2 regions of the Planococcus sp. TJ-307 genome follow, and region 2 is predicted to be linked to the other one. Evidence: riboswitches for the same ligand, from Rfam matches in the RefSeq annotation. Region 2 holds a riboswitch; the other holds the start of a gene.
What was found. Region 2 has a riboswitch for preQ1 ahead of queC (7-cyano-7-deazaguanine synthase QueC). Riboswitches for the same ligand answer to the same signal wherever they lie in the genome.
Positions count from the first base shown of each region.

Region 1 (14,964 bases), on a different contig from region 2:
ACTGCCTTCTTCGACTAGCTCTTTACTCGAGTTGTAGACTTTAATGATGTTATTTGTATGGCCATCATTTTTAGCAATGAATATTGAATTGATGCCAATTTGTTTGCTCAGCAATTGCAGTATATATGCGGCTGCTTCGTCAAAGTTACTGAAATTTCGTTTCTTTTGCATCTTTTCCACTTTCAGTCCCCACTCTCTTAGAGTAACTTCTACGATATCTATATGAAGTAATTGAATATTAATCTCAAAATTAGGAAGCCAATAAATTGTATCACTTGAAGACAAATATAAGAAATCGAGCCAAGTACGTCTATATTCCTATATTAATTATACAGTGAAATCCACTATTATCACATTTAATTTGTGTAACAAATATTGTACGAAGCAAAGGGTTCGTCATTGTTTAGAATAGGGTATATGAAGAGTAACAGTATTTGGAGGTGGCAAAATGACAAACGAACTGGATATTCTTGTATTGGAACAATCTGATACAATGATTTACTTTAGATGGACAGACTCAGAAGATGTTTGCCGAGTAAAACGCGATGAACAGGTCATTTATACCGGCACTCAGAATTTGCTTAAGGACACAGGTTTAAAAAAAGGTGAGCTGTATACCTACACAATCGAACGGCTGGATGCTTCTGGCAAATGGACAGATAAAATCAAGCTTCATACCGGTACGGAAAATCCGAAAACGGACAGTATCAATCGCTTGGAAGAAATCGTACTGACCGCCATTGTTTCCAAGGGAAGAATTTCTTTGGCTTGGGGAGAGATCGACGGCATTTCAGAATTCGATATTTATCGAAATGGCCAACTGATTGATACAGTTAAAGGCAATCAATATACGGACCGCCAAGTTCCCATGAATCAAGAGTTTACCTTCTGGATTCGCGGTAAACGACCTGTGGCGCGTTCTGAAGAAGATTTTAGTGTAGAAAAATTCAAAATGGCCAAGATATTTGGTGCTTTAAATTGGAATTCTTCGCAGGAAAAAGCCGCAATGGAAAAGTTTTGGATGACCAAAAAAATTGCTTCGTTAGACTCTCTCTTATCTGATGAGGAAAAACCCAAAATATATCCACTCTGGCATTTCCGCTATCAAACTTTCTTGCCCGATTTGGTGCTGAAAAACCCGAATCTCTTATCGCCCTTTCCTTATTTCCAAGGCGATGGCAGAAAGTTTGATCCCGAATCGTTGCATTACCGGACACAAGTTAATTTCACTGTGGACTTGAAAGATGAAGAATCCTCTTTCGTTTATGATAAAGATGTGGGTCCCACAATCGGCTATAATTGGCGAAAGAAATTCAGCAAAGCAGATGTGGCTTCTGCTGAAGGAATCGAGCTCGAGAAACTTGAAGAAACCGGCCACAAAGTTTCCATTACGCTAAAACATGCCGTTGGAAATCCAATTATTACTTCACCTGATATTGATTATAATGTATCAGCTGCCTTTTACCGCGACGGCACTTATGACATTATAGGAATTCATGACCAATCGCCGAACCATGAAGTGTACTTAAAATTTGGCGATGACGGCGAATGGATGGATCTTCATCAGACTGAAAGCGAAGGACTGGCTTTTATGGCAGACCCTATTGCCAGCCATTATTGGCGAATCTCCAACTTTTACTGATTCAACTTGATTTTTCTCTATCTATAAATAAAGCCCGAACCGGAGATCCGGATTCGGGCTTTATTTAATGGAAAGCGGGATAATCTTCCGCTCCTCAGTCTATTAACATTGCAACGAGACTGCCGCTTTTCTTATTTACTTGTCTAAAAATCGTTTGCGAATGTGAGGCGGCGGCAGCATGCAGCTGTCCAGCTTGCCAAACACTTTGTAGCGATTTTTGGCTACAACATCATACGCTCCATCACGGAGTGCACGCGGGAATGGTTTCAGGTAATACGCCAATTTCCACAGACCAGTCAAATGATTCGAAATCATTAAAGCACCTTCGGATTTCACATATGCCTGCCCATCCTTTATCAATACAAGGCTATCGACATCATCCGGTACCTTATGTTTTTCAGAAAGTTCCTGACCAATATCACTTTGCAACGAAGCAAATTGATAATAGCCGGCCGGATCATGGTTTATGATAAACTGAACGCTCGAGTCGCAAAAATTACAATCTCCATCAAATAAAACGATCGCATGTTCCATATCGGTTTCCTCCTTTGAAAAAAATGGTTCTCTCATCTTAATAGCCTCTTTTGCCTTTATTGAAACACCTCTTCAGTTGAAAGTGTTCCTTGATGGAAAAACAGTTTCCATCCGTTCGGTCTTTTTTTCCAAATAGAACTGCGGTTTGTCAGCTTTTCGGTCTTATGGTTATAAAGCTGATAGGTAGTCAGGACAGCCGCCGGGCCCAATTCATGCAAAGCAAAATGCGTTATTTCCATTGGATCTAGAGTTAGTGGATGATTTTCATCATAATCAGAGCGTTTAATGATCCCACCAGAGCTGCCAAACTCAAAAAACTCATTGTCCAGTACTTCCGACAACTTGTCCATCGAAGTTCGGACTTCTGGCTTTAAATGACTGCACTCGAGTGCGTAGATTGCTTTGGTTAGTTCTTCCATCTTTATTCTCCTCCCCTGTATTTCCCGGGAAATAGATTTTTCAAAAATAGCCCTCCCTGCCAGAAGGCAGGAAGGGCATTCCGGTTTATTTGTCGTCTTTAAAGAACTTTTGTGGGTCTTCTCCTGGCTGGTCTTGCGGAGTATCTGATGATCCAAAATCCTCAACGTCCTCAAAGCTGTCTTGGTCATCACGGAGCGCACCATCTTCTTTTTCAACCGGCTGGGATGTAGAGGCACGCAGCACATCTTCTTCCGGTGGGCGGCTTTCCAGATCCAGCTGTTGATCTGCATGGTCAATGCAAGTTAACGCAGTCGGCAGAGCTTCCAATCGTTCAAACGGAATTTCTTTGCCGCATACAGCACATGTTCCGTATGTCCCATCTTCAATTGCTGCTAGAGCAATTTTGGTATCTTCTAGTTCTTCTTGTTTAAACTGAGTCAGCGCCATGCCGCGTTCCTGATCGTAAAGATCGGTGGCGTTGTCTGCAGGATGATTATCGTAATTTGAAAGCTCAGTCGACTCGAGCTCTTCTGTATGTTCAACACGTACTTCAAGTGATTCCACCTGATCCTCTAATTGTTTTTTCAATTGCTTTAGTTGTTCGTTCTTCATCCAATTTCCTCCTCAAAAAACTCACTTACCTTCTATATTGCCTTTATTAAGGAAATCAAACCTGGAAATCTGTCAGGCGTTGCTGTCCTGCCGCTTAAAAGTCGTCAAATCGATCCAATAAGCTTAATAGATAATCATCCAGCCGATGACGCATCAACTCGTTGGACAGTCCTGTCATTCCGAAGACTTTCCAGCCTGGGTAAACAACAGGTGAACCATCAAGAATATCCGTCAATGATACCAAATCCCAATACGGATCATACGTAAATGAGCTGCCGGCATGGCGTTCATACGCAGCCAGAAAATCATTGGCGACTGAAATTCCGTACATTTGGGCCAGGTTGACACGGCAATGCCCTACATCAATTCCTGCGGGACCGCGGCAAGCATTCACCCAGTCCACAATGGCACTGATCTTTCCATCTTCCCATAACACATTCGCCGGATGGAAATCGCGGTGAATAAAGCATTCAGGAGCTTCGGGACGGCTGCCGGCTACAATATAAAACGCACGCATCCAATCATTTTGCACTTTGGACCATGTCGGCTTTTCCAATAAAAACGCATTGTTATACGAAAAATAGTTGTATGGGAAATCTGCAGGCTCAGTTTGGTGAAGACGGGCTAACGATGCAGCCAAGCCTTCCAGCCAAGTTCCATCGTTAGAAGGTTGCAGTACGACAGTTCCGGACATTTTGGTCATCAACACTGCGGGCATGCCGCTCTTTTCACCGGTTTCGTCATATGATAGTAAATGAGGGACAAGAAGGCCAGCCTGCTCTGCAAACTGAAGGCTATCCGCTTCATGCTTGGCTAAATCCGGTTCTTTCTCTAACCAATCTGCTTTATGAAAAAGCCGCAGTACATATGAGAGGGACTTGCCACTCTCCTTTACATACAACTCAAATAAAGTAGAGGAAGTCCCTCCTTTCAGCGGCTTAACATTCGTTAATTCTGCTGTATTTCCAAACTGCGCTTTTACCCATTCCAGTGATTGCGCGGGCAATCCATTCCATTCGTGTACAGCCATCCTTGCCGCTCCTTTCTGCCTATCTTTTAGTTTTAGTGTACCATGAAAAAATAAGGATTCCATAATATAGAAATGAAGCAAATGAACCGCAAAACAACCGTTTTCCTTTCGCGAAAAAGCACAGTTACCTAAAAGCCGGCATTGCTCGACAACTGCCACCACAGGATTCACCTTCCCATATAGCGGCAGAGCAAGGATTTGACCGGGTATAATTCGGCCACGTTACAATTAGATTCAGTCTCTCACTTTCTCATATTCCTTGTGCTCTTGTTACTGAAATTCACGGATTGACAACCAATAGCAAGTCTTATACGATAGTTAAGGAAAATCAAATAACCCGGCAACGGGAGAGGTTCATAGCATTTCACCCTCTATAAAAAACTATGGATTGTCGAAACTCAGCCAAATCCACATGCGATTTGGCTTTTTCTTTTGTCCGTTTTTTATAGCCCTCTTCCAAGCCGGCCATTTAAAGGAGGCCGTTTTTATGGCAGGAAGAAACGAAGATACACTCGATCATTTATCATTGCTCGGCAATCAGAACACCAAGTATAAATTTGAATACGATCCGGAGATTTTGGAGCCAATCGACAATTTGCACAGCCGCGACTATTTCGTGAAATTTAATTGTCCTGAATTCACATCACTTTGCCCGCAAACAGGTCAGCCTGATTTTGCGACCATTTACCTGAGCTTTATTCCCGACAAAAAGCTCGTCGAAAGCAAATCACTTAAGCTTTATTTGTTCAGCTTCCGTAATCACGGAGATTTTCATGAAGACGTCGTCAACATCATTATGAATGATTTGATCAAATTGATGGATCCCCGCTATATCGAAGTATGGGGGAAATTCACGCCGCGTGGCGGTTTGTCGATTGACCCTTACACCAACTACGGCAAACCAGGAACCAAATACGAAGAAATGGCATCGTACCGGATGATGAATCACGACTTGAATCCGGAAACGATTACCAACCGATAAGGGGCAGAGCGGATGTTACTTTATCTAAATGGCGCATTTGTCGGCTTGTTGATCTTATCAAATATTTTAGCCGTTAAATTGTTCAGCATCAGTGAATGGGCCGTTTTGCCAGCTGCTGTCATTGTGTACGTTTTTACATTCCCGATTACCGATACGATTGCGGAAGTATACGGCAAAGAAGCCGCACGGCAAACCGTTACGGCAGGGTTTGTCACACAACTTTGTGCATTGGCATTTATTTTTTTCGCCATCCACTTGCCAGCCGCCCCCTTTTTCGCAGACCAAGAATCTTTTGAAACCATTTTTTCTGCAGGTTTCCGGGTAACCTTAGCCAGCCTTGTCTCTTATTTCATCAGCCAGAACTTGGATGTCACCATTTTTCATAGACTCAAACAACGGCACGGTGAATCGCGTTTATGGCTGCGCAATAACGCTTCAACGATGACAAGCCAATTCGTCGATACGAGCATTTTTATTACCATCGCTTTTTACGGCACGATGCCAACCGGTGCATTGCTTGGCATGATTGCAACCCAGTATGTCTTTAAACTGCTGGTAGCCGCAGCAGATACACCATTTGTATATTTGTTGGTCAGGCTATGCAGACGCGAGCAATTATCTGACAAGCAGACTTATGGACACAAAAAAACGGAAGCTCTCGAGTAGAGCCTCCGTTTTTCTGTTATTGGAAAGATGAGTGCAATCATTCAGACCTTTTCGCGCGGTTGTTGGACGCGGTCTTTTACGCTTACTTTCGCATCAGCCAAGACCATATCTGCTACAATCGGCAAATGATCAGAAACCGATGTTTCAATAACTTCTACTTGAACAACTTCTACTTCGGTGTCAGATAAAATATAGTCGATTCGCGTCGCCGGCCAAAAAACTTCGGCCGTCTCATTGTTTACGTAAGGAGATGGATATGTGTATGCATCGCCTCTTTTCATTTTCAGGAATGCGTCCTGGAAATGCTTGTTCAGCTTTTGCATATGGACATTGGAAGAAGAGGCATTAAAATCGCCAGCAATGATTCGCGGAAAATGGCTTTTCCCTGTAATGTCCAGAATTTCATCTACACTGACAACCAATTCTTCATCTTTCAATGCTAAGTGGGTATTGAAGACACTCAAGTAAATGCCATCGACTTCAATAACAGTTTCCAAAATTCCACGCTGTTCATTGTTGCCAAACGGACAATGCACCTGCGTCAACAAATGATTCTCTACATACTTGATCGGATACTTGCTTAAAATCATATTGCCGTATTGGCGATTCGGCCGTTCCGAATCTTCAGGCGCAAAATTCATATTGGCTCCGTAAGCAGCATACATGCCAAGTCTTTCGCTCAGCCATTCTACTTGGTCGACAAACGAACTACGGTCAGAAAAATAACGGTCAACCTCCTGCAAGGCGATGATGGTAGCACAGGAATCCTCAATAACTACAGCGGTCTTTTCCAAATCAACTATTCCATCCATCCCTAAACCATGAGCAATATTAAACGACATGACTTTTACAATCGGTGCCTTCTTGTTCTTCCCGTGCATGCAAACCTCTCCTTTTCGATTAAAACGAATCGTTGGCAGCTGCTTTAATTGCTTTCAGTATATACCAAGCTCGCAGAAACATACCATAACAAGGGCGTAAACAATTGTTAACAATTTGTAAACATGGCAAAGTTGAGACGGCCGCACAACTGGAGTGGCTTATGACCCTGAGAATCTGGCTGCTGGAGGCTGGACACTAGGAAAAACAGAGGCAGACACGTAGATTCGACGGGCATAAGACGGGTCGTGTAATACGGTTTTTTGCACGTTCCGGAAATTTTATGCACGCTCAATTGAATTTATGCACGCTCAGCAAAATTTATGCACGCTTGCGAAAATTTGTGAACGTTCACAAGATTTTATGCACGTTCGGCCCCTTTTGCACTGCTTCTTTTAAAATCGATCAAAAAAATGCAGACCTCCCATTTCGGGTGTGTCTGCATTTTCTGTATCGTTACTCCTGCTGCGTATAAATGACAATTGCGTCCCGCAGAAATTGTGCTGCTCCTGGATATGCTTTGTCGTAATACGCAGCAAACCGCTCGTCAGCTACATACATCTCGGCAAGTCCACGATGTGCTTCCTTGCTGTAGGATGGCCACGTAAAGCTCAGCCACTGGCGATGCAACTCAGCCGTCCGCATTGCTTCTCTGCTTGATGGATCGCCTGATTTCATAGCATTTGCCAAACTATCCAATACCTGTTGTTCAAGGCGTGTGAATTCTAAATATTGCTCTTCACTCATCTTCAACATCTTGGCGTTGGACTGGTCAACCAATTCGTCCCCATATTGGCTGCGTACTTCACTGCCATACTGCCCTTCGTTGTCATCCACCAGTTTTTGTTTAAAGCCCTCGAACTTTTCTTTATCAGCCATGGTGCTCTCTCCTTTTTTTGTGGAAATGGTTTTTTCCACATTGGTAATCAGGAGGTCCAATTGCATCCGTTTGGCGAGAAGTCTTTCCCGGTGTGCTTCTAAAGCCTGGGTATAATCAAAATTAGGGTCGTTGACGATCACTTTAATTTGTTCCAGCTCCAGCCCAAGTTCGCGGTAAAACAGGATTTGCTGCAGCTTGTCCACTTCCGGCTGGCCATAAATCCGGTAGCCTGATGAACCTTTCCGCGCCGGTTTCAATAAACCAATTTCATCGTAGTAACGTAAGGTTCTTGTGCTGACGCCAGCCAAGTTCCCCATTTTTTGAACAGTGTATTCCACATCTCCACCTCCTGATAAACCCACTTTACACCTTGACGTTGCGTCAAGGTCAAGCGGTTTTATCAAGTTAATTGCTGTTCTGCAAACTCTCTGTAAAGCGAATGCGAAGATATCAATTCCCGGTGCGTTCCAATTCCGGTCACATGCCCTTTTTCAATAAAGACAATTTTGTCCGCATCGACGATTGTCGATAGCCTATGAGCGATCACCAACGTCGTGCGCCCTTCCATCAACCGGCTTAATGCCTGCTGAACAATGCCTTCTGACTGGCTGTCGAGGCTTGCGGTCGCTTCATCCATCATTAAAATTTTGGGATCGCGCAAAAAGGCGCGGGCAATGGCGATGCGCTGACGCTGTCCGCCTGATAGTTTTACGCCGCGCTCTCCAACTTCTGTGTCTAGCCCGTCAGCAAATCCACGAATAAAATCTTCCGCATAAGCCATACGTGCCACCCGCCAAAGCTCTTCAGCAGAAATCGTTTCAGCATCCGGCAAGCCATAGGTTAAGTTTTCTCGGATGGTGCCGCCCATCATGGCACTCTCCTGTGAGACATAGCCGATTTGATCGCGCCAGGACGCAATTGAAATTTCAGCAATTGGAATGTTGCCAATTGTTATTTGACCTGACAGCGGCTCATAAAATCGTTCGACCAAGCCAAAGACAGTGGTTTTTCCACCGCCGCTTGGTCCAGCGAACGCAATCATTTCTCCCGGCTGCGCTTCGAATGATACATCCACTAATACGGGTTCCCCTTGATCGTAGGCAAAACTCACCCCATCCAGCCGCAATGCGTTTCCGGCAATATCCATATCTGGCTTTTGCTGCTGTTCTTCCAATGGCAATTCGAGTATGCCAATGATCCGTTCTGTAGCACCTTTGGCTTTTTGAAGTTCTGTAAAAAAGCGGGCAAAGGTCACCATCGGAACAATAATCTGAAATAAGTAAAGGAGAAAGGCAACGAGTGAACCTGTCGACATCTCACCATTTGCCACACGAATTCCGCCATAGCCAATAATCGACACAATCACCACCATGACTACCAAGTACATCAAGGGGGCAATCAACGCATAAATCTTCGCTTCTTTCATGCCAAGCGTGAATAATTTGTGGATTCCTTGTGTCCCTCTAGCTTCTTCTGTTGTTTCTGCTGTCGATGATTTCATTAAACGGATCTCACCCAGCGTCTGCTGGACATGGCCCGTAAAATGGGCAGTCTCATCCTGCAAGTTCCGTGAAATCTTGGCCATCTGGCGTCCGAGTGGAATCATTACCGCAATCGTCAGCGGCACCGCCAACATCATCACCAGGGTCATTTTCCAATCCAAAATGACCAAAATGATGACAGCACCAACAATCGAAATGATGCCTGTGACGAACGATGGAAAGTGATCCGTGATTAAATTACGGACAATTCCGGTATCGTTAACGACCCGGCTTACCGTTTCCCCGCTTGAATGCTGGTCGAAATAACTGACACGCAGGCGAATCAACTTCGCCCACATCCGTTCTCTCAAGCCTGCGACTACCCGCTGCCCCACCATGCTCAGCAAATAAATCGAAATGCCGTTGATAATGGCTTGGACAATAAAAGCGGCGACGATTCCCACAATTAATGGTGCACTTAAAGCATCGAGAGAAAATCCATCAACGAGATTTTTCGTCAATAGTGGGACTACCAGCCCAACCAAAGTCGTTACTAGACTGGCAAGCAGGCCAATCGCCAGCGCCAACTTCGGGATCTTCAGTGATAATAGCAGTGAAACAAACGGCTTCAAGCCCGTTTCATTGGTTTTCTTTTTCATCTTAAAGCTCCTGTTCTGTGCGTCGCACTAAGCGAATTTGGCATAAATGCACGTATCGGTCAAACGCTTGCCATCCACCGACCGCTCATCATTTTTCAGGATCCCTTCCAAAACAAACCCCAGCTTTTCAGGAATTGCCCGGCTCTTAAGGTTTTCTGCATCGCATTGAATTTCCAGGCGATGGCATTTTAGCGTCGCAAATGCCAAGTCGGTCAACGCCGAAACCGCCTCCACCATGTAGCCTTTTCCGGTCGCTCTGGAATCCAGCCAATAGCCGATTTCCATTTTCGGCACGTCCCATTCAATACTGTGAAATCCCGTAGTTCCGATAAAACGCCCTGTCTCTTTATCAAAAATCAAATAGCGCAAAAATTCCTTTTTCATAAAACTCAAATGCGATTCCAGCTGATTGATTTCTGTTTCTTGTGGCGAAGGTTCTTGCTGAGCAAATCCCAGCCAAGGCTTTAGCTCATCAAGTGAAGCATGGATAGCCTCATTTACAATTTTGCCATCTCCAGGCATTGGCATCCGCAGCAGCAAACGTGCTGTTTTTAGTTCAGTTGGCACTTCCGGCAAGTTGATCGTCATAAACACATTCCCCTTTACTTCTATAATAGGCTTGATATCTGTAATGTGTAATCTCATTGAAAACTATTGAGCTGCCACTATTTTACGGTCGCGCGGCAGCCACAAGCCAACCAAGGCAAGAATCGGCAAGAACGATACGACCACCATCGTCTCGTAGACACCAATGGAATCCATCAAAATCCCAATAACTACAGCTCCAATGGCACCCATGCCAAAAGCCAAACCCACCGTCAATCCGGCCATCGTACCGATTTTGCTCGGTACGAGCTCCTGTGCATAAACAACCGTAACGGAAAAACTGAGCATAATGAAAAATCCAATCAATGCCAGGAAAATCAAAACGGCGTACAGCGGCAAATACGGCAACAAAGCAGCTAGCGGAATCGGCACAATAATCGACAACAGAATGACATTCTTGCGGCCGATCCTGTCCGCCATCGGCCCCCCAAAGAAGGTGCCTGCTGCACCGACACCGAGAAACAAGAATACATACAGCTGCCCCTGCTGAATTGTCAGGCTATAAGATTCAATCAAATGAAAAATGTAAAAGCTAGTCATATTGGTGACATAAAAAGAGCGGGCAAAAATAATAATCATTAAAAGCGCCAAAGCAATGCCCACTTGTTTTTTCGTCATTTCAGGCAATGAAGACAACAAAACCTTCTTCACTTTCTGAAGCTTTTCCTGCTCCAGCTGCTGCTTGTACCAAATAGATATTCTCGACAAAATAAAAATACCGAGAGCGGCGACAAACAAGAACAACGCTGCCCCTATCTGTCCGAGTGGCACTAGAATAAAGGCACTGATTAGCGGCGCAAGCGCCTGTCCGGAATTTCCGCCCACCTGATAAATCGACTGGGACAAGCCACGCTTGGATCCAGCCGCCATATAGGACACACGCGAGCCTTCCGGATGAAATACAGCAGAACCAAGACCGAGAAAAATAACCGAAACGAGAATCATCCAATATTCCGGCGCAAATGCCAATCCGGCAATTCCGATAAATGAACTGGTCATGCCGAGCGGCAACGCAAAAGGCATCGGTTTTTTATCACTGATAAATCCCACAACCGGCTGCAGCACAGACGCTACGATGTTCAACACAAAAGCGATCAAGCCCAATTGTGTAAACGTTAAGCCAAGATCGGCTTCCAGTATCGGGAACATGGCTGGGATGACTGACTGCAAAGAATCATTCAGCAAATGGCAGCCGCCAATCGCGAACATCACCGGATAAACGGGATTTCCGGCCAGTGAAGAAGAATTTATTGCTTTCGCCATGAGGCTACCTCCAATACAGGTCTATAACTGACAATAATTTCATTATAGAGGAATTGGCTGCTTTTCGTTAACAAAAATAAAACACCTGCGGGAACCCCACAGGTGACTGATTATACGGATATTATGCAGCTGAAGGTTTCAACTGCTGCCAATTTTCCAGACGTCTGTCTAAAATAAAATTACCGAACGGCACAAATGCCGAAACAACGGCTCCAACCGAGAAGCGGAAAGGCCATTTGTAAATAAACGTCATATAGATAGTAATTAAAATGTAAATACTGAATAAGGCTCCGTGTATAGGGCCAACAACGCTGACCGCTTCCGGAAATTCAAAGAAATATTTTAACGGCATCGCAATAAAGAGCAGGATCAATAATGAACCGCCTTCAAGCAAGCCCATAAACCGAAATGTTCCCAACGCATTCTTAAACATCGACTATCCCTCACAATCTGCTTTCATTATAAAAGCAGGACGGAACGCTGTACAGTGGGTTGCCAAAGAAATCAGCAAGGGTTTTGCATGGGCGCACAAAATTTCGACACAAACGCCTGTACGTCATGCTTTTTCATCCCAGTTTTACGAAAAGCACTTTTAAGTAATCGCCTTCTTTAAATTCTTTTTGCACGCGGAAGTCACTCGGCAAGGTAAATTCCTCCACAATGCTGTATTTTCCTCCAAGTTCTTTAAAGGCCTTGTCGATAAATCCTTTGAACTTCTTCATTCCAAAAGAAGCACTGTTGGTCGAAGCCACGATCACACCGTTTTTCTCCGTGATGGCGATCGCTTCTTTCATTAAATTTGTGTAATCCTTTGATGTGCTGAACGTATATTTTTTTGAACGCGCAAAACTTGGCGGATCCAAGATGACTACGTCAAACTTCAATTCCTTACGCTTTGCGTACTTGAAGTAATTGAACACATCCATAACCAGGATGTCCTGAGTCTCGAAATCAATGCTGTTGACGCTAAATTGCTCAATCGTCTTGCTCGAGCTTCTTTTCGCCAAATCCACACTCGTCGTTTTAACCGCATCGCCAAGTACTGCAGCTACTGAAAAAGCGCCCGTATAGGAAAAAGTGTTGAGTACCGTTTTGCCTTTGGCGTATTTTTGCTTGATGGCATTTCGCACATCCCGCTGGTCCAGAAAAATTCCCGTCATGGCCCCGTCGTTCAAGTAAATCGCAAAGTTCACGCCATTTTCTTTGACGATCATTGGAAATTCACCGCGCTCGCCGGTCACAAAATCATCTTCTTCGATATACTGCCCCTTCGTGTCAAAACGTTTTTTCTGATAAATCCCTTTGCAGTCGGCCACGTTCTGCAATGCAGCAATTACTTGATCCTTGAATGTGTAAACTCCTTCGCTATACCAGCTAATCAAATAAAATCCATCGTAATAATCAATAATCAAGCCGCCAAAGCCGTCCCCTTCGCCGTTAACAACACGGAAAGCTGTTGTATCCGGATTGCTGAAGAAGGATTGTCTGCGTCCGATCGCTGCCGCCAGTTTGCGTTCAATAAAGGGCTGGTCAATGGCATCCTGTTCATCGCGCGTTAACACCCATCCATATCCCTTGTTTTGCAGTCCGTAGTAGCCTTTCGCCAAAAACTGTCCCTGTTTATCAACCAGTTTCAGTATGCTTCCTTCGCCTTGCAGAAGTTCTGGATTTTCCAAAGCTTCTTTAACAATCAACGGATAGCCTTTGGCATATTCCGCTTTAAATTTATCGTGTATTTTAATTGAAATTTCCGATTTCATCAGTTCTCATCCTATCTGTAAAACGCTGTTTTGCTTTATAATTAGTGTATACGATAGCTGATCTTCTGCCCACCCTCGCCGTGTGAATTTTTCCAAGACTCGCTTAGGAGGAATTGCCATGAAACCGAAGTTTCATATCTACAATATTCTATTGACGACCGGGGAACACTTGGAGAATATACGCATTGAAGGACCACTCGAAGATCATTTTTCCGGAGTGGCAGTCAGCCTTTTTGCTGTGAAGGACGTGACAGGCAAAACCATAGTCTTGAGCATCTTTCATATTGTCAAAGCTGATTTGATTGCAGTGGAAGAGCACTAACGCTCCTCTGCACCGAAAAATATTCATGCAATACAGCAAAAAAGCGCTTTGCAAAATGCTGCAAAGCGCTTCTCTTCTATTCTAAAATCCAGTCCCAGGCTTCATTCATTTCTTCCATATGGAAGTGCTTGATTTCAAGTTTGGGCAGCAGGTTTTCCACTTCTGTCATTTGCCCAGCAAAATGCGTGGAGCTGATTACAGCAAATTTATGAAACTGCTTCCAGGCCGCCATGTCTACTTTCATACTTTCTCCGAGGCCAGTAAAAGCCGAGCCCCCTGTATCATTTATGACTGCATAAATATTGAATTTGCCTTTGTCCGCAAATTTATCCTGGATAATTTTATTAATTTTTTCTGCATCTTCTTTTGTTGCAGTTCCTTCAAATTCCATTGCGATGGTTTCGGTATCTTTACTTGGCACAAATGTTAACATAATTCTCCTCCTCAGGTTTCATTGCTGAAACTGTTTATTCTTTCAGCCAGTCCCAAGCTTGATCAATTTCTTCCATATGAAAATGGCGGGATTTGATGCCTGGCAAAAAGTCACCCAGCTCGGCCACTTTCTCTAAAATGTTTTTTTCACTGATCACCGCTAACTTATTGTACTGGCCCCAATGCTTCAAATCGATTTTAACTTCTTCGACTATTGCAGCAACTGTTGGCAGCTTTGCCTGTTGAAGGATGGCCAAAGCATTAAATGACTGTTCACCAGGGAATTGCTCTTCAATAACGTTTTTTAACTTGAGCAAATCTTCTTTTGTCACCTGACCAATAATTTCAAAAGCAATTGTTTGTGAATCAAGGCTCGGAATAAATGACAGCATGCTATTCCTCCTCATTTTCTAAATTATGGTGGTATCTTTCTTATTCCCTATTCAGCTGTCGACAAACGGCTTAAAGGCAAGTGCACTATGGTGTTTACTGATATATTGCATGAAATATTTTATTGGCTATGTAAGTTGGTGTATAATAACACTACATGCAGTAAAAAAGGAGCGCTTGCAATGCCTATTCCCATAAATCATTCGAAGCCTGTACGTGTCTCAGCCAAAGAAAGTGCGTATCTTCAATTGCAGCAATGGATTATTGACGGCACATTACAGCCCGAAGAAAAACTAGTCGATACGGAACTGGCACAAGCTTTAAGCTTGAGCAGGACCCCCATTCGCGAAGCCCTTCAATTATTGGAAGTGCAAGGATTTGTCGAGATGTTTCCAGGAAAAGCTAC
Region 1 is NZ_JBZDOJ010000004.1:70,232-85,195, reverse strand. It holds gene AC4EHK_RS14280 (STAS domain-containing protein) at 1-171, opposite strand, end outside; gene AC4EHK_RS14275 (DUF3238 domain-containing protein) at 449-1,642, shown strand; gene AC4EHK_RS14270 (thiol-disulfide oxidoreductase DCC family protein) at 1,778-2,176, opposite strand; gene AC4EHK_RS14265 (nuclear transport factor 2 family protein) at 2,233-2,595, opposite strand; gene AC4EHK_RS14260 (TraR/DksA C4-type zinc finger protein) at 2,681-3,208, opposite strand; gene AC4EHK_RS14255 (phosphotransferase family protein) at 3,303-4,238, opposite strand; PreQ1 riboswitch class I at 4,582-4,629, shown strand; gene queF (preQ(1) synthase) at 4,726-5,220, shown strand; gene AC4EHK_RS14245 (queuosine precursor transporter) at 5,233-5,886, shown strand; gene AC4EHK_RS14240 (endonuclease/exonuclease/phosphatase family protein) at 5,928-6,767, opposite strand; gene AC4EHK_RS14235 (MerR family transcriptional regulator) at 7,222-7,983, opposite strand; gene AC4EHK_RS14230 (ABC transporter ATP-binding protein) at 8,046-9,785, opposite strand; gene AC4EHK_RS14225 (GNAT family N-acetyltransferase) at 9,813-10,373, opposite strand; gene AC4EHK_RS14220 (MFS transporter) at 10,437-11,654, opposite strand; gene AC4EHK_RS14215 (DUF3817 domain-containing protein) at 11,776-12,087, opposite strand; gene AC4EHK_RS14210 (class I SAM-dependent rRNA methyltransferase) at 12,221-13,414, opposite strand; gene AC4EHK_RS14205 (hypothetical protein) at 13,533-13,736, shown strand; gene AC4EHK_RS14200 (SpoIIAA family protein) at 13,813-14,169, opposite strand; gene AC4EHK_RS14195 (SpoIIAA family protein) at 14,204-14,560, opposite strand; gene AC4EHK_RS14190 (GntR family transcriptional regulator) at 14,741-14,964, shown strand, end outside.
Region 1: linked by a shared signal. The riboswitch ahead of queF (preQ(1) synthase) and the one ahead of queC (7-cyano-7-deazaguanine synthase QueC) in region 2 are both predicted to bind preQ1.

Region 2 (14,964 bases):
ACTCCTTGGCTTCCTAAGTAGTTAGCCAGTTCGACTGGTGCAACTACTTGTGCGTTATTGCTTTTTGCCAGTTCAATCGTATCCCCCACATGATCGTTGTGGGCATGCGTCAAAAGAATGGCATTTGGCTTTTCATCGGCCACTTTCAAATCCGTCAATTCGTTTCCGTTAATGAATGGATCAATTAGGATCGTGAAGTCGCCTGTTTTAATTTTTACAACTGAATGTCCGTGATATGAAATGTGCATACTATCCCTCCAATGAGTTTGTTATTGATTGTTGGAAATGTAAAAATGTTCATTTGTAATGATACCGATTTTATTATGGATATTCCACAATCTTGCTCTGTTTCCGACATGCAGGAACACGGCAGGATTTCATGAAATACTTGCAAATGGCAGCTAGTAGTTTGATTCGCAGCTGATTTATCCCCTGATTTTTGATATGCTACACATGTAGAGGAGGAGTACATATGACCAAAATCAAGCAATTACAAAATTATTTAAAAGAACAGTCAATTGACGTTGCGTTTATTACCGATCCCTTTAACGTCTTTTATGTCAGCGGCTTCCAAAGCAACCCACACGAACGCCTATTGGGGGTGATGGTATTCGCTGAAGCAGAACCTTTCCTGATTTGTCCGAAGATGGAAATGCCGGATGCAAAAAACGCCGGATGGACCGGCGAAATTGTAGGCCACGAAGACACGCAAAATTCGATGGAAATTTTATACAACACCGCGCAATCTCGTGGAATCGAGTTGAAAACCATGGCCATAGAAAAAAACCATATGACAGTTGACCGCTATGATGCCATCCTTTCGTTTTTTGGTTCACTCGAAATTATGAAGCTGGACGATCAGTTGAATGCCATGCGCGTCATCAAAGACGAAACAGAACTTCAGATTTTGCGTGAAGCAGCTGCACTGGCCGATTATGCCATCGAAGTCGCTGCTAAAACAATTAAAGAAGGCATCACTGAAATTGAAGTGATGACAGAAATTGAATTGTCATTAAAAAAACGCGGAGTGACTCATATGTCGTTCGATACGACCGTGTTGACAGGCGACAAAGCCGCTTCGCCTCACGGAAAAACCGGCGACCGAAAACTGCAAAATGGTGACTTGGTGCTGTTCGATCTTGGGGTTGTCCACAAAGGCTATTGCTCAGATATCACCCGCACATTGGCGCTCGGTGAACCTGGTGAAGAACAAAAAGCCGTTTATGATATCGTTCTGCAGGCTGAACTGGCTGCACTGAAAGCGGTCAAACCGGGTGTCACGGCAGCTGAGCTGGACCAGATTTCCCGCAAAGTCATTACAGATGCAGGATATGGTGAGTATTTCACACACCGCCTCGGCCATGGCCTTGGCATATCCGTTCACGAATTCCCTTCTATTCACGGAGCCAATCCAATGAAAATGGATAAAGGAATGGTCTTTACACTGGAACCCGGCATTTATGTTCCCGGCAAAGTTGGTGTCCGCATCGAAGATGATGTGGTCGTTACAGAAGACGGCTACGAAGTCTTGACAAAATTTCCAAAGGAACTTCAAATCATTACAAACTAACATCAAAAACGGCGCCGGAATCTTTCCGGCGCCGTTTTATTCCCCTAAAACATCTTCGACTGATTTGTACTCCAGTCCTTGGTCTAAAGCTACAGCCTCATATGTTACATAGCCAGCCAGCGTATTGATGCCTTTTTTTAAGGCATCATTGTCACGTACCGCCTGGACCAACCCTTTATTGGCAATTTGAACTGCATATGGCACCGTGACATTCGTTAAGCCAATCGTAGAAGTTCTTGGAACGGCTCCTGGCATATTTGCTACTGCATAGTGGACAACTCCGTGCTTTACATATGTCGGTGCATCATGAGTCGTGACACGGTCGCTGGTCTCAAAAATCCCGCCTTGGTCAATAGCAATATCTACTACAACGGATCCAGGCTTCATGGACTTGATCATGTCTACCGTCACCAGTTTGGGTGCCTTTGCTCCAGGAATTAGCACCGCACCAATAACAAGATCTGCTTTTTTTACAGATTCGGCAATATTCAATGGATTGGATATCAATGTTTGGACATCCTGGCCAAACTGATCGTCCAGTTGGCGCAGGCGGTCCGGATTTAAATCCAGTATCGTAACATTTGCACCCATTCCAACTGCTATTTTGGCAGCATTGGTCCCCGCAACTCCCGCACCAATCACACACACTTTGCCGCGCCCAACACCCGGAATTCCGCCAAGCAAAATTCCTGCACCGCCGTGTATCTTTTCAAGAAATTGAGCTCCGATCTGCGTAGACATCCGGCCTGCTACTTCGCTCATCGGCGTCAGCAAAGGCAGGGAACCGTTCGGCAACTGAACGGTCTCATAAGCAATGCCGGTCACTTTTGCACGCAGCAGCGCTTGCGTCAATTGTTTTTCTGGAGCCAAATGCAAATAAGTGAATAAGATCAGCCCTTCACGAAAATAGCGGTATTCTTCCGGTTCCGGTTCTTTTACTTTCATGACCATTTCCTGCGCCCATGCCTCTTCGGCCGTGGCAGCGATTTTTGCTCCAGCAACTCGGTAATGTTCGTCAGTAAATCCTGAACCAAGTCCAGCTCCCGCCTGAATATATACGGTGTGATTATACTGTTTTAAATGGACTACACCCGCCGGAGTCATCGCAATTCGGTTTTCATTGTTTTTTACTTCTGTCGGTACGCCAATTCGCATCTCGAAACCCTCCATTTTATCGTTAGTAGGATCCGTTAATTATCTATAAGAATTTTCTGAAATCACTTATATTTTAGCAGAAATTAAAGATTTCTGCTCCAAATTGCTACTTTTATACTTGTAAACACTCTATATACAGGGGGCAATAGTCGCCATTAATTAGACAAAAAATTCACTAAATTAAGTTCAATTTAGCAGGAACCTTAAAACTTATAGCGAATTGTTTATAGTGAGAGACAAAAGGAGGAATTTAGGATGACATTAAAGTACAGTCAAATTCTAGTTGCAGTCGACGGTTCCAAAGAAGCAGAATGGGCATTTAAAAAGTCAGTTGGCATCGCCAAGCGGAACCACGCTACATTAAATTTGGTGAACGTCATCGATACCCGGTCATTCGCAGCCATCGAAGCGTACGATCGATCAATTGCTGACCGCGCTCAAAAATTTGCGGAAGATTTATTGGACGACTACAAAAAAGAAGCTTTAGCTGCCGGTGTTGAAAAAGTGAACATCGTAGTCGATTACGGTTCTCCGAAAACCATGATTTCGCGTGACTTGGCTCAAAAAGTAGAAGCTGACCTTATTATTTGCGGTGCAACCGGATTAAATGCTGTAGAACGCTTCTTAATCGGCAGTGTCTCTGAACACATTGTCCGTTCGGCAAAATGCGATGTTTTGGTTGTACGTACAGAAGAAGCTCAGGACGATGCACCGGATGAATATTATTCTGAAGACAAATCTGGCAAGCCTGAAAACTTTTAAACTGATAAATAAAATGGGTTTGGCATCATAAGCTACAAACAATCTCACTCACACCGAAAGACCATCAGGGCTCTTGCTTGATGGTCTTTTGGGACTTGATTTCGATTAAGCACTAATTCAAATATTACAAAGGAGCTGAAGATCATGATCAGCAAAGTTGGGCAAGTTATGCTGTATGTCAACGACCAAGACGAAGCCTTAAATTTTTGGACAAAAAAACTAGGATTTTCTATAGTGGCTGAAGAAAATACCCACGGAATGAGATGGATTGAAATTGCACCGTCAGAAGGTGCCGAAACAAATATTATTCTACATAACAAAGAAGCCGTTGCCAGGATGTCGCCTGGAGTAAATCTAGACACTCCCTCCTTAATGTTTTTCACTGAAAATGCTGAAGAGCTGCACCAAAAGTTTTCAGATCAAAGCATCACCGTTGGAGATATAGTGGACATGCCATCAGGCAAAGTGTTTAATTTTGCCGACAGTGAAAACAATTACTTTGCCGTCATGGAAAAATAAATTCAAGTAGTGTTTAAAAGCCAATTTTGAAAGAAGAGGTTTTGGAATGAGTACATTCCAAAACCTCTTCTTTGCTCGATTAAGATTTAATTTTAATGACAATTTTTCCGCGGGCATGATGAGATTCACTTAGTTCATGCGCATCTTTCAATCCCTGCTCCGTAAAATCAAAAACATGGCCAATTGTCGGTTTCAGTTCTCCCGAAACGTATAAGTTTGCCAGCTTTTGCAATTGTTCACCGCTCGGTTCCAACCAAAAATTACTGGCTTTCACACCGTATTCTTCAGCTTTTTCAGCAGAAGGCTGTCCGGCAATTGAAATCAGTTTCCCGCCTTTTTTCAGCACTTTAAAACTTTTGTCTAAAACATCTCCACCCATCGTATCCAGTACCGCATCGAAATCTTCCAGCAGTTCGCTGAAGTCTTCTTCACTGTAATTGATTACCCGGTTTGCTCCAAGCGACTTGACCAACTCATCATTTTTGTCGCTTGCTGTTGTTGCTACGTAAGCACCAATGCTATTGGCAATTTGGATGGCCATGCTGCCGACTCCGCCTGCTCCTGCATGAATCAGCACTTTGTCCCCTTTTTTTACTTCTGCAAAGCCTACAAGGCATTGGTAGGCAGTCAATCCAGTCAACGGAATAGCTGCTCCTTCTTCAAAGCTCATGCTTTCTGGCATATGTGCCAAAAGCTCCATTTCAACCGGAACAAACTCTGCATATGTTCCCTGGCGTGTGGTGGCAGGTCTAGCGAATACCCGATCTCCCACACTGTAATGCTTAACGTTTTTGCCAACCTCAGCAATTACCCCTGCTGCGTCCCAACCTAAAATAATCGGAAATTCCCATGGCAGCATTTCCTGCAAATATCCTTCACGCAATTTCCAGTCAATCGGATTGATGGACGTGGCATGGATTTCCACAAGTACTTGGTTTTCATTGATAGCCGGTTTCTCCAGCTCTCTTTCTTTCAGTTGTTCCTTGCCTCCGTAATTGTCGATGACGATTGCTTTCATGTCACATCTCCCCTTCCAATATGTTCAACGAGATTCTTTACAAAATCAGTATACCTTACTAAAAGCAGAAGAGCGCTTTGCAGCACTTGTGCTTTCGGATAGTTCGATTCCAAAGCTGATTGACGCACATTATGGTATTATTAATGCTGTTCGCTTAAAGAGGTTCGCAAACTCCCTCTCTAAAAAACTAAGGAGTGTTTTAGATGAAAAATGAAAAAGCGGTCGTCGTTTTCAGCGGCGGCCAAGACAGCACCACTTGCCTGTTTTGGGCTATGAAAAATTTTAAAGAAGTTGCAACGGTCACATTTGATTACGGCCAGCGCCATTCAGCCGAAATCGAATGTGCCCGAAAAATCGCTGAAGAACTTGGCGTCTCGTTCAAAGTGCTGGATATGACTTTGATCAATCAACTGTCTGCGAATGCGCTGACACGGGACGACATTGAAGTGACCGCCGAGGAAGGCGAATTGCCTTCCACTTTCGTACCGGGCAGAAACTTGCTGTTCTTATCTTTTGCAGCAGTTTATGCAGATGCGATCGGTTCCCGGCATTTGATCACCGGCGTCAGCCAAACCGATTTCAGCGGCTACCCAGACTGCCGTGACACTTTTATCCGTTCCTTAAACGTTACATTGAATTTGGCAATGGACAAGCAGTTTATCATCCATACCCCGTTAATGTGGCTGGATAAAGCCGATGTGTGGGAACTTTCCGATACGCTGGATGCTCTTGATTTTGTCCAAGAAAAAACTTTGACTTGCTACAACGGCATTCCGAGCACTGGGTGCGGCGAATGTCCATCCTGCATATTGCGCAACGAAGGCCTTGCCCGCTACCAGGCGAAAAAATCGGCAGGTGCTGTCGAATGATGCAGCAATTTTACCCAACCACTGCACACGACTTTCAATTCGAACTCAACAAAGACCTGCATTTTTCTGCCGCGCATTTTATTCCAAGTGAAGATGCAGGAAAATGCCAAGTCATGCATGGCCATACGTATCACCTCAACATTACCATTGCTGGCAATGAGCTTGATGCGACTGGCTTTTTGATTGATTTTAAATTAGTGAAACAACTGATTCACAAAAAATACGACCACAGCGTCTTGAACGACCATCCGGAATTTACGAACAAATTTCCAACCACTGAACTTCTTGCTCAGCAGGTGTGGCAATCGATTCAACAAGTATTGAAGACAAAAAGCAACCAGCCGAATTGCCTGCAAGTGATTGTTCGCGAAACGCCAACGAGCTATGTGGTGTTCCGTCCGCGCAAGGAGGAACTGTTATGAAAATCCCTGTCATGGAAATCTTCGGTCCAACGATACAAGGCGAAGGCATGGTCATGGGACAAAAAACCATGTTTGTGCGAACCGCCGGATGCGACTATTCCTGTTCCTGGTGTGATTCAAAATTCACATGGGACGGTACGGGAACCAGTGTTTCCAAACAGCCTGCTGAGATTGTCGAAGAGCTTATCCAAACCGGAGGCGCAGCATTTTCACACGTCACTATTTCAGGTGGCAATCCCGCTCTTCATAAAGGCATTGGTGAATTGGTCGAGCTGTGCCATCAACAAGGTTGGAAAGTGGCCGTTGAAACCCAAGGGTCAATTTGGCAAGACTGGCTGACTAACATCGACGACATCACCTTGTCGCCAAAGCCGCCCAGCTCTGGAATGAAGACGGATTTTGTGAAACTCGATTTGTTTATGGAAAAGCTGCAGCATGCCAACGTCAGTTTGAAGGTTGTGGTGTTTGACCAGCACGATTTTGCCTATGCAGAAGAGCTTCATCAGCGGTATCCAGCGGTTCCATTTTTCTTGCAGACCGGCAACGAAGATACAGTTACAACGGATGATGCCCAGCTGGTTTCCGACTTGCTGCATCGTTATGAGCAATTAATCGATTACCACGTTCGTTCACCTATCATGAATGACGCCAAAGTATTGCCGCAATTGCATACCTTGGTGTGGGGAAATAAACGCGGCGTTTAATCCTTTTGCGGTTCACTCTCTATATCCTAAAAATATAAAGCCCCTGCCTAAACTTTTTATTAAGTTTGGGCAGGGGCTTTTCATTTTATGCTTTTTTGACAAATTCCGATTTCAATTTCATAGCGCCAAAGCCATCTATTTTGCAGTCGATGTCGTGGTCGCCTTCGACCAGCCGGATGCTTTTTACTTTCGTACCAATTTTCAAAGTCGATGAACTGCCTTTGACTTTCAGGTCTTTGATGACGGTAACAGCGTCTCCATCTTGCAATGGCGTGCCGTTTGCATCTTTCACAATCTTTTCTTGTTCTGAGCTGTCAGCTTCTGCAAGCGGACTCCATTCATGTGCGCATTCAGGGCATACCAGCAAACTGCCGTCTTCGTAAATATATTCAGAATTGCATTTAGGGCAATTAGGTAAAGTTTTCATTTGTTGTTTTCCTCCAAGCGGCCTTTCGACGGCATATATGCAAATAAGACCAATCTTTTTTATTAGTATACCAGACTCCGTTATAAAGAAGTCCACGTTATTTTACGATCAGTACAGGGCAATTCACTCCATTCACGACTTTGCGGCTAACGCTGCCCAACACCATTTCGGATAACGCATTTAATCCTCTGCTGCCAATGACAACCAGGTCAAAATTTCTTTCGTTTGCCAGTTCAATAATCGCCGGTGCCGGTCGGCCATGCAAAATTTCAGTTTTGTAATAGATTTTTTCGCGTTCAAAGGCCTCTCGGATAGGCTGGGTTTTTTTCTTGCGCGACAGTTCAAATTCTATCGGGCCGCCATCATGAACTTCTTCATTGCTGTCTTCATTAAAATCCGAAACGTAGACAATCGTTACTTCAGCTCCTTTGACCAACGAGGCCAATTGCGCAGCTTGCGTGCCAGCTCGTATCGAAGTTTCCGAACCGTCTGCAGCCAATAAAATTGATTTGTACATAATATCTACTCCTCGACTGTTTTTTTCCAAGTCGCAGCAGGATAAGAGTCTATATGCAATACTATTCGACTCATCCGATCGATTTCCTCCATTCCTTCAAAAAAGCAGGTGATTAACTGCATCACCTGCTTCTCCCAGCATTTTTATTTTGCTTCTTTATACGTCAAGGTCTTTCCAGTAAAGCCGAACAAGACAGTCAATAATGGCGATAACAGGCAGAAGAATGCGAATGGCAAGTAATCGAGCGTTGAAACGCCGATGACGCCCGTAATAAAGATGCCGCAAACACTCCATGGGACAAGCGGGTTGACCACAGTTCCTGCGTCTTCCATCACACGGCTCAAGTTTTTGCCGGCAAGCCCCACTTTATCGTATGGTTCTTTAAAAGCTTGTCCTGTCAGCAGAATTGACAGATATTGCTCCCCTATCAAGATGTTGATGCCGATCGCCGTTAATGCAGAAGCGGCAATGACAGAAGAGACTTTCTTCAGCAGGCTTTCCACTTTTGCCAGCAGGCATTGCACAATTCCTAACGTGAACAGCAATCCGCCCATGCTAAGCGCAAGCAGCACCAAAGCAACCGTGAACATCATGCTCTCCATTCCCCCACGCGACAGCAAAGAATCGATTTCCTCTATCCCCGTCGAGGAGACATAGCCGCTGAACAAGACTGAAAATAGCTCAGAAGCTGTTGAACTTTGATGCAAAAATGAAATGAGTATTGCAGTCACTGAACTTACTGCCAGCGTAACCAAAGCCGGCATTCTCCTAATCGTCAGCAGAATGAGCACAACCAGCGGAATGAGCGTATACCAATGGATCATTCCCGTGGCTAACAACCCCTCTTTAAAAGCTGCAACATCTTGAATGCTTGTACCAGCTGACTCTGGAGAAAGCAGCGCGAACAAAATCAAGGTTATCCCAAATGCAGGAATCGTTGTCCATCCCATGTTGCGGATATGTTCAAAAAGATCCACACCGACAATGGTAGAAGACAAGTTTGTGGTGTCCGACAATGGCGACATTTTATCGCCAAAAAATGCTCCCGACACAATCGCTCCGGCCGTTATAGCCAAAGACAGGTCCATTGCGGTCGCCATGCCGATAAAAGCAACGCCGATGGTCGCAACAGTCGTTAGGGAACTGCCAATTGATAAACCAATTAATGATGTCACGATAAAAACAATGGCGTAGAAAAAGGTCATGGAAATGAGCGTAAATCCTGTGTAAATAAGTGTCGGAATGGTCCCGCTGATCATCCAACTGCTGATGAGTATGCCGATGAAGAAAAACAGGAAGACAGCACTCATGCCCGCACCTGCTCCTTCCACCAGCCCCTTTTCCATCTTCCGGTAAGAGACTTTTTTTATGGCTCCGTAAACGAACAAGAGCAAAATCGAAAACAAGATAGGAATATGCGGAACCGATTCAAAGCTGATGATGCTGACACTGATTACCAGAAAAATAAGAGCAGTTAAAATTAGGGCTTCCAGGAATCTGGGTGTGATGACTGACTTAATATTGTGCATAGCAAACTCTCCTTTTCTCTATAAAAAAAGAGAAAACCTCCTGTCCCCATAAAGGGACGAAGGTTTTCTCCGCGTTACCACCCAATTTAATGCTTTGTCTATACAAAGCATTCACTCTTTTTCGAAACGATCAAAGCTGATGGCGTATTTCATCCAATTTGCTGCCTGAATTCACACCTGCCATCCAGTCTCTTGCTGCTGCGCACAAATTGGTTACTAAACCATCGATCGAGATATTTATTAAATAAATGGACAAACTATATTTGTTTCTTTAGTTCAAGATCTAACTCTTTTTAAAAGTATATTGAAATAGATTCTACCAGTTCTTCTCGGCAAGTCAATAGTTTTCAAAGAAAATTTGATTTTACTACATAGGTTTTTGCTAAGCGGTCATAAAGGGACTGCTTGTCCTTTGTAAAAATAGCCATCAGAATATAAAGTAAGATCAAAACATAGACCAATCCCCCTATCAAATAATCTCCCAGCAACACTTCGCCATCTCCCAAGTAAATCATCCGGTAAGCCATAAAATGGGACAGCTCCCAAGGCAAAAACTTCAATGCCGTCCGAAAAGTCGAACGATAAATGGAAATAGGCTGCTCCTGCTTATCCACAACGCAAAGCTGCATTTTCCGTTTGCCGACCGTTTGCCTGCCCATTGTTGAATCCAAAATGATGAAGTAAAGGGAAACGGGCAGCGTCAACATGAGAAAGCCAGCAAGCTGAGCCGTCATCCGAGAAGCCTGAAACCAGTCTTGTATTGAAGGCATCACAAATAGGGAAAAAACTAGCAGCACTGCCAGATAAGCAAAAATCAACAGGTAGTCGATTGCAAAAGCTTTTAAACGAAGCCAAAAGCCGGCATACATCCAACTCCTCCTCTTCTCTTCAAATCATCGCATTTCACTCCAGTGAGCGGGCACAGACAATAAACTCGGTATTTTCGTGCAGGCGTTTCCTCTTGCAGAGTTCAACTGCATTTGCGTCAAATAAAGACTGCCCTTTAAATTTGCTCCCGACAAATCTGCATTTCGCAGATCTGCTCCGATAAAATCCGAGTTTCTTAAATCTGTATTGCCCAAATCCGCCCCAATCAAGTAGGCGCCTCTAAACAACGAGCCTCTCATGTCTCTTTCTTGCAGTTTTGCCTCAATTAAATCTGCTCCCTGGTAATTGCGTCCTTTTTTCCGGTTCATCTCTTTATTGTATCGGCCTGATTCAAGTCTAACGCTATCACTAACCTGTACCAGCATATTTTTAACATGCCGGCGATGATGAGGCAAATCTGTCGATAAAAGACTTTCAGCAGGGGCTAGAGTAAGTTGCTCAATCACTTGTCTGCTTTGGTGCAGATCCTCTTCTAATTCCCCTCTGCCGCAGCGCTCAATAGCTTGCGTTAAGTAAAAGATCATTTCCTGAAGCTGCTGCATGACCGGCAATACTTGAAACATTTGGTGAGCTGAATCTGGATCGTCTTTCCAGCTCACTCCACCAAAAGTCTGCTGAGAAACTTTTTGTCCCGCACCCAGACAGTCGAATACTGTACATCCGCTATAGCCCGAGAGTTTTAAGTTCCGGTGAATTCCACATTTGAAGTCTGATGTTAAGTTTCGGCATGGTACACCTCCTGCCTTGTCAACTGGAAAATCTGCAGAAGCAGTAAAACCCAGTGCGACACAGCAAAGAGCAAAACAATTTTCGCAATCCGCTCGAAAGACATCAGCACCATAGGCATCTTGAAAATTTGTCTGCATAGCATTCCTTCTCCTTTTAAATTAGTTGAGAAAGCGATTTAAATCAGTATACTTTTTTTTTGCACAAAGAAAAAAGGCAGGGAATCGATCTCCCTGCCTTTTCAACATTCTTCCGTATGTCGATACTTTTTTACGTACCCATTTTGCGGCGGTTATTGCTGACTTTCTTTGATTGCTGGCTCTTCATCTTTTTGGTCGACAGTGAAGCATTGCCGCCTGACTGCTTGTCTCCAGCTTGATTTTTCTTAGCTTCCAGTTGGCGTTTTACGGCTTCCTGCAAACTGACTTTTTTTGGTGCTTCGTTTGACTCGGTCATTGCGCATACCTCTTTTCATCAAAAAATGGTGCATCTGGATGTTTTTATAACTTCAGTATAGCATAAATCCGCTGCTTTATTCTTTGTTTTCTTTAAACCATCCGGTAACTTGTGAAAAGAATTTTGACATTGATTCCGGCTTTGACATATTCGGCACACGTGCCAATAACACTTCTTTCGGCGCTTTGACACCTTCTTGTTTTTTCTGCAAGACCAAGATTCCCTTCGCATGAGCCGAATTTTTAAACAGGCTCTCCGGCAATTCCATTACCGATTGGATATGGGCATGTTTCTTTAGAAAACTGTGCAATTGGCTCGCTTGTGCAGATTCAAACAACGCTTTAGGGACAATAAAAAACAAATAACCGCCTTCAGCCGTGTGTTTTAACGATTGCTCGATAAACAAATGGTGGGCAAAAGACATTCCTTCATCCGCTTTCAATTCGTAGGTGGCTGCTGTTTCTTCGTCCGGGTAGTACCCTACCGGCAAATCTGAAACAACAACATCAACCGGATCGATCAATAAGGGCTGCAGAGCGTCCTGCAGATAGAACGTAATCGGCTGTTCCACCAGGTTGCCAGCGTTTGAAGCCAGGCGAATCAACAAATCATCCAGCTCCACGCCCGCTCCCGTTAATCGACCATCCAAATAGTTCATGACCGTCAATAGCAAGTTGCCGGTTCCGACAGCCGGATCCAAGATGACGGCTTGTTCTTTTTTGACAAACAGCTCTACCAGATACCCCACTAATAAGCCAAGCGCATCCGGCGTCATTTGGTGATGCGGCTGGACATGCTCTTTCATGCCTTTCAATACCGCCAGTTGAAGCGCTTTGCGAATATCTTCTTTGCTGGATCCCTCTTCTGGCTTAATGACTCCATCCAGCCAATTTTCCGTTGTTGTCAACAAGCTTTCCAAGTAAGCATTTTCCTGCTCTTGCTGGATTTTTGTCGTGTGGTTATCAATAAAATAAAACGTTTTTTCCATGGTTGAATTCATGCGTTCGCCGTCCTCAATAAGGAAACCCACTCTTTTGAGTGGGTTTCCTTTGTATTAGTTTGTTAACTTTCTTACTGCGTCTAACGCTTTGTCGTAATCGGGATGATCCGTTCCTTCAGGGACATATTCCACATAGGCGACTTTGTCATGTTGATCAATGACGAAAATCGAGCGGGCCAGAAGCCGAAGTTCCTTCATCGTCACTCCGTATGCTTCACCAAATGAAAGATCCCGGTGATCCGATAACGTCGTAAGTGCATCAACTTTGTTGATTTCCGTCCAGCGTTTTTGCGCAAATGGCAAATCGGCTGAAACGGTCAGGACCGCTACATGATCGCCTAACGCCGCTGCTTCATCGCTGAAGCGCTTTGTCTGATCTGAGCAGACGCCGGTATCCAATGATGGAACCACACTGATCAGCCGAATTTTTCCAGCAGTATCCTGCAATGTCACCGGATTCAAGTCCGTCCATAAGACCGAAAAATCTGGAGCCTGATCTCCCACTTTTACTTCTTTATTGGGTAAAGTAACAGGGTTTTTCTTGAATGTAATTTGTACCAATCAAAACGCCTCCCTTTCATTGTCTCTTCATCATACTAAAAGGCGCGGGTTTCTTGCAACCCAGACCCATCTTGGCGTTTTTTCTGAACCAACTTGTTTTTTCTGAAAGAGTCCTCGTGCACCACTGTCGTATCTGCAATATAGTCATGAACCCCTTGCTTTAACGGCGTAAATCCGACAATCCAGTAAAGCGGCAGGATCGTCACTGAAATAAATCGGCCGATCCATTCCCGGAAAAACAGAGTTGTCCAAGACAAATCATCCGATTTCAACGATACTACCCGGATGCCCATGATCATTTTCCCAACAGTTTGTCTGAAAAACTTAGTCATTAGCACAAAATAGCCATAGAAAACGACAGCTGATAAAATGGCATACGGTGCATACCAAGGGATGCCGCTTGTTTCAAGACCGAGAAGCGCAAAGACCGGCTTGACCAAAATGGATGTCAGCCCTGCGATAACCAAAAGGTCGATTAAATATGCCCAAAAACGCACCCAAAAACCGGCAGGCTTCCGTTCATAGAAAAGAACTTCTTCGTAGCTCGGCGTGTCGGGACGCTGTGATTGGACTTGCACTTTTTCTGCTGTTTCATTCGTTTCGTGGTCTGTCATCATGGTCCCTCCTTATTTATCACCGTATAAATACATCATACGCGGAGAACTGTATTCGGTAAGCATTTTTGTAATCATCTGTGTTTCTACATCATTGCCAAAGAATGAACCCACTTTCATCGACAATAATGAGCCCCATCCTTCTGAAGCCCCATATTGGAATACTTCTGCATTGCCCAGATCAAAATCAGCTTTGACTTGATCAATAACGTCTTCTTCAAATCCGAAATCATCGGCTAAGTTGACTTCAACAGCTTGGCGGCCATTCATGACACGACCATCTGCAACAGCTCTAACTTCGTCTTCAGTCATGCCCCGGCCTTCTTCAATGACATCAACAAACGATTCATATGAATCATCCAGCATCTCTTGAAGAAGTGCACGTTCATCATCTGTCATGTCGCGGGTTGCACTCATAATATCCTTGTACGGACCCGACTTGATGGTAACGAAGTCTACACCGTAACGCTCTGCCAGTTCGCCATAATTGACGCTTTGCATGATAACCCCGATAGAACCGGTCAAGGTTTCTTCGTTGACAAAGATTTTATCTGCGGGTGCAGCAATGTAATACCCGCCTGAAGCCGCTGTTGCTCCCATAGAAACGTAAAACGGTTTTTGGGTTTCTTCCTGGATTTCAGTGATTTTGTCGTAAATTTCAGCTGATTCCACTACTCCGCCACCCGGTGAATTTACCGTAAGCACGACAGCTTTAACTGAGTCATCCTCTTTAACATTTTCCAATTGTTCCATAAAGAACGAATGGTTATAGCCGGCTGCTCCAAACAAAGGCGATGCCTCTCCCGTGTCTTGGATTACCCCGTCAACATTCAAAACTGCCACACGGTTGTCAAAATCGCCATCCTCAATGACAACTTCCGACATACTTGATTGTGTGGTCGCCATTAACTCATCGACGCCTTCGCCAAACCCGCTTTGAAGAAAAGCGAAAGCTGAGTTGATGACCAATGAAATTCCCAATACGACTGCAGCTGCTACTAAAGCGATCCATCTTTTTGTATTCATTTGTGCAATTCCCTCCTTGGTTTCTACTCTTTACTATACGGGAAACAAAGGCAAATGTTTCACCAGAAAAGCAAATTCATACCGAAATTTTTCGGTTGGCCTTTCGAATTCCCCGTGCTTCTATAAACTTCGAGGAAGTAAACAAGATCAAAGCACTCCAAATCAAGGAGAAAGAAATGATGTCTATTGTAGTGAAGGCTT
Region 2 is NZ_JBZDOJ010000002.1:933,451-948,414, forward strand. It holds gene AC4EHK_RS10990 (metal-dependent hydrolase) at 1-248, opposite strand, end outside; gene AC4EHK_RS10995 (M24 family metallopeptidase) at 473-1,570, shown strand; gene ald (alanine dehydrogenase) at 1,607-2,725, opposite strand; gene AC4EHK_RS11005 (universal stress protein) at 2,981-3,487, shown strand; gene AC4EHK_RS11010 (VOC family protein) at 3,632-4,006, shown strand; gene AC4EHK_RS11015 (NADP-dependent oxidoreductase) at 4,086-5,024, opposite strand; PreQ1 riboswitch class I at 5,178-5,221, shown strand; gene queC (7-cyano-7-deazaguanine synthase QueC) at 5,228-5,893, shown strand; gene queD (6-carboxytetrahydropterin synthase QueD) at 5,890-6,315, shown strand; gene queE (7-carboxy-7-deazaguanine synthase QueE) at 6,312-7,019, shown strand; gene AC4EHK_RS11035 (zinc ribbon domain-containing protein YjdM) at 7,105-7,446, opposite strand; gene AC4EHK_RS11040 (universal stress protein) at 7,544-7,963, opposite strand; gene nhaC (Na+/H+ antiporter NhaC) at 8,107-9,492, opposite strand; gene AC4EHK_RS11050 (RDD family protein) at 9,840-10,361, opposite strand; gene AC4EHK_RS11055 (pentapeptide repeat-containing protein) at 10,386-11,246, opposite strand; gene AC4EHK_RS11060 (hypothetical protein) at 11,377-11,562, opposite strand; gene AC4EHK_RS11065 (class I SAM-dependent methyltransferase) at 11,639-12,562, opposite strand; gene tpx (thiol peroxidase) at 12,617-13,123, opposite strand; gene AC4EHK_RS11075 (RDD family protein) at 13,159-13,737, opposite strand; gene sppA (signal peptide peptidase SppA) at 13,750-14,763, opposite strand; gene rarD (EamA family transporter RarD) at 14,840-14,964, opposite strand, start outside.